2 regions of the Lachnoclostridium phytofermentans ISDg genome follow, and region 2 is predicted to be linked to the other one. Evidence: a T-box and tRNA genes for the amino acid it is inferred to sense, from the RefSeq annotation. Region 2 holds a T-box; the other holds one or more tRNA genes.

Region 1 (3,431 bases), 1.0 Mb from region 2:
GACCATACGGCATCATAATCCTTTTGCGATGATTTTATCATAGAAGGAATATTTAAAGACCCTGTGTACTCAAACTTTAAATTAATTTTATTTTTTTCTGCAAATTCCATGAGCATTTGCTCTAAATCCTTATTTTCGCTGCTTGACAAAACAGTGAATGAATTGTCTCCTTCTCTCTTATTCTCAAAAGAACATGAGCTTAGAGAAAATAATAAAGCTGCCAGCAAAAGGACAACAGCTATTTTTTTGTACAAAATTATCACTCCTCACCTTTTCACATTATATAAATGCAATTATAACATATATTATTTGGAATTTATACTTAATTTTACCATTAAATCGTTTCTACCTGCTTCAACGCTGACATCAGTTTCCGGTCGGATAATGCCTGAGTGCAAACAAAAAGCACCTACAAATATAAGTGCCATAGTTTATCACAGTAATAACTGATAAGCCCGATTTAATTGAATAAATTAGAGCGAAAAATAATTACCTTTCAAAGCCGATATCACTGATACAACAGCAATGGTATTATGAAAAAAAATCCGTTCACCACCCTTACACAATGATACTTTGACTATGCTTGGATTATAACAACAAAATAAAAGAGTTGACATTCAATATAAAATCGTGCATGTCAACCCTTTACTCAATTTCTTTCCTTGGCTATTCTAGAATAACTGTAAATGCATTTTCCTGTGAAAAATAGAAGTACAATAAGAAATAAAATCACGCACCAAGAAAATGCAATGTAAAATTTCTCAATTTTCCCTGTATAGCGAAACGCGATAGGTATGAAACCATATACTTGAAAAAAGATTGCCCAGCCACAGAACAGGAATGGGTAGTTTTTCATTCTCGTTTTTCTAACTGTTGTAAAAATCAGCAGGAATAGCATAGTCCAAAAGGCATAGGAAATAATCAGTTGTATCGTCCATCCGCCTCGATAGGCATAGGACAGAAAGATCATTATCATATTTGCACTGGTTATCCTTGGAAGAAAGTACGCACAAGGCAAAAAGGTTCCCCAACCAATCACAAGTCCTGGATGCTTTTGAATAGCCTGGCAGATAATACCACACAATATCAGGTAACCTCCCAAAACTGCCAACAAAATATTTAGGAAAAGCCCCAAAACCATGCATTGTAAACCTACACCCAGTAAAATCCATCCAACAACTTTTCGTGTCGGATACTTCGATACTGATTCCGAGGATTCTGAGGATTCTGACGATTTAGACTCTGTATTTATCTTTGGCTCTTGATCCTTAACGAGATTATCAAGAGAAACATCAAACAACTCGCTTAAAGCGATAAGTTTATCTAAATCAGGAACGCTACCACCAGTTTCCCATTTTGAAATAGACTGTCGAGAAACACCTAACTTCTCTGCAAGATCGCCTTGAGATAAGTGATGCTCTGTACGAAACATTACAATTTTTTCTCCCAATTTCATAATATACCTCCTTTACTGCTTGTAGTATAGCAAATACTGGAAGAGATGTCGACCAAGTAAGCTTGAAATATTAGCAACTCTCAGTTGCAGTGGGGTTTTTTGTCCATTTGCGTGAAAATAAATGAGTGTATTGATTTGGTTTATCTATGTTGTTAATAACAAAAAAATCCCAACCCCGAAGGATTAGGACTAATCATTATGAACGGAGACGGTGGGATTCGAACCCACGTGCCCTTGCAGGCAACCTGATTTCGAGTCAGGCTCGTTATGGCCTCTTCGATACATCTCCTAATATTCATGATATTGCTACCACACGAGTATTTATTATACATGATAAATTGAAATTTGGCAATCCTCTATTTCTACAAAATAGGAATGCACTTTATATGAATAATATCATCTCTGTATGCTTTCTATGAACCTTTATGATCGCACTTGAATTTAACAAATAAATATCTATAATATACTTAGGAGATATCAAATCTCACTTTGCTATCATTTTTTTCCAAATAATGAATTATATGCGAACTCATAAGGAGGTTCTACCTATGTCTCAAAATTCAGTTAATCAATGGTATGAAACCAAAGATAATGTTAATGAAATGAAGTCTTGGAAAGGCTTGAAGATATGGGAAAAGGAGGTTATAAGTCACTTTCCGAAAAACGCATCGATTTTAAATATTGGATGCGGTTTGGGAAGGGAAGCATTTGCATTAAGTGACTTGGGCTTTTCCGTGGTTGGAATAGATATTTCACATTCTATCATTACAGAGGTTACGGCTTTAGCAGAATCAACAGGTTATTCTATCCCCTTCTATCCTTACGATGGACGTCATATTCCATTCGATGACAATACCTTTGATGTGATTATACTCTGGGCACAGACCTTTGGGTTACTATACGGAGCTGATTATAAGCAAAGTTTTTTTTCAGAATGTAATCGATTATTGAGAAAAGACGGAATTTTAAGTTTTTCTGGTCATGACTATGAATATATATCAGATACACACGAACTATGCTTAGAAGGTCGAAAGTTTTATCCATACAGTAGTAAAGAAATATATTGGGAAACGTTTCTTCCAGATGAACTTTCCTCTTATGCAAAGCAGAATAATTTTACAATCCTTTTGTCTGGGCGTGGTGAAATCTACAAACCTGAGGATGGTGTTATTCTACACTGTCTATGTAAGAAATAGATCATGGAAGGATATTTAAAGTATTTAAAAGAAATAGAGTTGGAAGGATATTGAAAATTTTTTAAAAGAAATAGACAATTATAGCAATTGCAACTATAAGAAACTTATTTAAGAGGAGGGTTGTATATGAAGAAAAAATTATTGGCGCTAGCTAATCCTTTGGGGTTGTTAATCTATCTCATTTATACCATAACAAATAGATTTATCATTGAGTTACCTGATAGTATTTCTATTCCAACTTTTTTAGTATCAGTTATTCTGATGCTAATTGGTATTACATATAGCGGATATTGCTTTGGTAAACATAAAAATCCATATGATTTTAAATAGAAATTTGGTGAAAGCATTTAGCATTATAATGAAGGGTTATAGCAACATAGCTCACTAATACAGCACAAAAAAGGTACCTTGATTTGGTCTGTAAAGTCCATTTCAAGGTATCTTTTCATGTCACAAATATTATTTGTAATCCTCGTAATATAATTACTCCTTATCCTCGAATCTTAATATCACCAGAAGTTGTATTTGCCTCGACCTTACATCCACCATTTCCAAAAACATAACTTCCATTTCGATATAGATTACTATTACTTCCTTCAAAAGTAAGGCTACGCGTACCGCTCACGGTTCGAATATTTGCTTCATACCCATTGCCATGATTTTGTAACTGCAAACGAACATCACCACTAATAGTGCTCACTTTTATCATTGCATCACATTCTGATGTTATGGATACTTCACCGCTAATCGTGGAGGCTCTCCATTCCTTTGACTCTGCT
Region 2 (3,431 bases):
GAGCATAACACAATAACTTCAGTTTTAATTTCCAATGGAGCACATGTGTATGGTACTTATCTTCATGGTATCTTTGACGAAGAGGGTATTTGCAAAGAGATCATAGGAACTTTATGTAAGAGAAAAGGAATAGATTTTGAAGAGGTTTACGAATTTGATTATAAACAATATAAAGAGGAACAGTATGATAAGTTAGCAGATGCAGTGAGAAGTTCTCTAGATATGAAGAAAATATATCAGATAATGGAGGAAGGCGTATGAAAGAGACAGGAAAGATTCATATTAATTGCGGTGATGGAAAAGGAAAGACAACGGCTGCCATGGGCTTATCCGTACGTGCTGCTGGTAGCGGACTTAAAGTACTTGTGGTACAGTTTTTTAAGGATGGTTCTTCATCTGAGCTTAAAATCCTTCGTGGGATTCCGAATATAACGGTAGTTACAGAAGAAAGAAATTTCGGTTTTTTTAATTTTATGAAAGAAGAAAATAAAGCAGAGGCAAAACAAGCGTATCAGGAATTATTGCAAAAAGCTATCACAATGTCAAAGGATGCCGATGTTTTGATTTTGGATGAAATCATATCCACGTATAATTACAATATGATTGAGAGAGAAACATTAGTAAAATTTCTGAAAGAAAAACGGAGTGACTTAGAAGTCATTCTTACAGGAAGAGACCCAGAGGAAGAATTAGTAGAGCTCGCAGATTATGTAACAGAGATGAAAAAAATTAAGCATCCTTATGATAAAAAACAACCAGCCAGATTAGGAATTGAGTTTTAATATAAAGGAGGAAATTTAAATGAGCGTTACAATTGGTGTTTTTGTTGGTAGTTTAAGAAGAGATTCCTTTTGTAAAAAGGTAGCAAATACATTTCAGTCTCTTATACCAGAAGGATATGAAATGAAATTTATTGATATCAGTAAGTTGCAAATGTATAATCAGGATTATGATGATGATGGAAATACACCTATGGAATGGGAGACATTCCGTAAAGAAGTAAAAGAGTTGGATGGATTTTTATTTGTAACACCTGAATATAATCGTTCCATTCCTCCTGTACTAAAGAATGCATTGGACATAGCATCAAGACCATATGGACAAAATGTTTGGTCGGGTAAGCCGGGAGCAGTCTTTAGTGTTTCTCCTGGAAATATTGGAGGCTTTGGAGCAAATCACCATCTACGTCAAGTGTTGTCCTTTCTAAATGTATATACGATGCAGCAGCCAGAAGTATATCTTTCTAACATTACGAATAGTTTAGATGAACAAGGAAATATCTCAAACGAAAGTACAATTAAGTTTTTGCAGGATATTGCAAATGCTTTTGCAGCATGGATAGCTAAATTTATGTAAAATGATATTAGCTTCAGTAATTATTCTTGTTGATTTCATAAGTAAAGTACCTCAATCTTCGTACTTAGATCACAAAAGTATGTATATCTGATGATTATATTACTTACGATATCAGCAAGAATAATTTAGTGATGTGGTATGATTGTATGCTTATAAATATTATTTGAAATATAGCTATTTGAAAATAGTTACTTAAAAATATCTACTTAAAGATAGTATTTTAATATAGCTATCTGAAATTAACTGCTATAAAAATAGAAATTAACTGCTATAAAAATATCTACTTGAAAATATGGAATAAATAGTTTATAATAAGCAAAACTATAAGTTATCACGGTGATGATAAAAGCTACGATTTTTGTATTTGTTCAGAGAGCTGATGGTTGGTGTGAATCGGTCAAAGAAAAAATCTATCCACTTTTGGAGCCGGCAGTGAAAGCTGCAAGGTTAGTACCCTTTAGCGTACTTTATTGAGTGGCCGGTTTAACGGCAATTTGGGTGGCAACGCGGAATCCTTTCGTCCCATGTAATTAATGCATGAGGTGAAGGGCTTTTTTTATATCTTTTTTACCTCAGCAAGCAATGTGACAGTCAATATAAAGAGTAATTTCCAGTAGGAAATGGATGTTTATTTAGATGTATTAATATATGTAATAACTCATCTTAAAATATTAATGTCACAGAATATATTAATTTTACTGTAACGTAAAAAGGAGGATACACATGTTAGATTTAAAATTTGTAAGAGAGAATCCAGAAGTTGTAAGACAAAATATTAAGAATAAGTTCCAGGACCACAAGCTTCCTCTAGTAGATGAAGTGATTGCACTAGACGTAGAGTCTAGAAATGCAAAAGGAGAAGCGGATAACTTAAGAGCGGATCGTAATGCGATTTCTAAAAAAATCGGTGGCTTAATGGCTCAGGGAAAACGTGAAGAAGCTGAAGAGATGAAGCAGCTCGTTACTAAGGAGTCTGAGCGTTTAGCAGAGTTAGAAGAAAGAGAAAATGAGCTTCAAGAGAGAATCAAGACAATCATGATGACACTTCCAAACATCATTGACGCAAGTGTACCAATTGGTAAAGATGATAGCGAAAATGTAGAAATCAAGCGTTATGGTGAACCAGTGGTTCCTGATTTCGAAATTCCATATCATGCAGAAATCATGGAAAAATTCAATGGCTTAGACCTTGATAGTGCAAGAAAGGTAGCAGGAAATGGCTTCTATTATTTGATGGGAGATATCGCTAGACTTCATTCAGCAGTAATTTCTTATGCAAGAGACTTCATGATTGATCGTGGATTTACTTACTGCATTCCACCATTTATGATTCGTAGCGACGTTGTTACTGGCGTTATGAGTTTTGCTGAGATGGATGCCATGATGTATAAGATTGAAGGGGAAGACCTTTACTTAATCGGAACAAGTGAGCATTCCATGATTGGTAAATTTATAGATACTATTTTACCAGAGGAGACTCTTCCACAAACTTTAACAAGTTATTCTCCATGTTTCCGTAAAGAAAAAGGTGCTCATGGTATTGAGGAAAGAGGAGTTTATCGTATCCATCAGTTTGAGAAGCAGGAAATGATCGTAGTATGTAATCCAGAAGATAGTATGATGTGGTTCGAGAAACTATGGGAAAATACTGTTGATTTATTCCGTTCCTTAGATATTCCTGTTCGTACCCTTGAGTGCTGTTCTGGTGACCTTGCAGACCTTAAGGTGAAGTCTATTGACGTTGAAGCTTGGTCTCCAAGACAGAAGAAGTACTTCGAAGTAGGTAGCTGCTCTAATCTTGGTGATGCTCAGGCTCGTCGTTTAAAGATTCGTGTGGTAGGAGAAAATGGTAAATACTTTGCTCATACCCTTAACAACACTGTAGTTGCTCCTCCTAGAATGTTAATTGCATTCTTAGAAAACAATTTAAATGAAGATGGAAGCATTAACATTCCAAAAGCTTTACAACCATACATGGGTGGAAAGACTGTAATTAAGTAAGATACATTAAATATATAGAAATAAAATATGCCAAGGAAAATTAGTTTTCTAGTTTACCTTGGCATATTTGTCTT

The links. The T-box of region 2 lies ahead of serS (serine--tRNA ligase). A T-box ahead of a tRNA ligase gene usually reads a tRNA of that ligase, here a tRNA-Ser.
Region 1: it encodes a tRNA-Ser, which carries the amino acid that the T-box ahead of serS (serine--tRNA ligase) is inferred to sense. The anticodon was not compared.

Annotation. Positions count from the first base shown of each region.
Region 1 is NC_010001.1:2,425,840-2,429,270, reverse strand. It holds gene CPHY_RS10190 (substrate-binding domain-containing protein) at 1-263, opposite strand, end outside; gene CPHY_RS20805 (helix-turn-helix domain-containing protein) at 650-1,456, opposite strand; tRNA gene CPHY_RS10180 (tRNA-Ser) at 1,660-1,745, opposite strand; gene CPHY_RS10175 (class I SAM-dependent methyltransferase) at 2,005-2,652, shown strand; gene CPHY_RS10170 (hypothetical protein) at 2,779-2,982, shown strand; gene CPHY_RS10165 (DUF4097 family beta strand repeat-containing protein) at 3,143-3,431, opposite strand, start outside.
Region 2 is NC_010001.1:1,403,465-1,406,895, forward strand. It holds gene CPHY_RS05865 (cobyric acid synthase) at 1-261, shown strand, start outside; gene CPHY_RS05870 (cob(I)yrinic acid a,c-diamide adenosyltransferase) at 258-782, shown strand; gene CPHY_RS05875 (NADPH-dependent FMN reductase) at 802-1,356, shown strand; T-box leader at 1,687-1,884, shown strand; gene serS (serine--tRNA ligase) at 2,080-3,357, shown strand.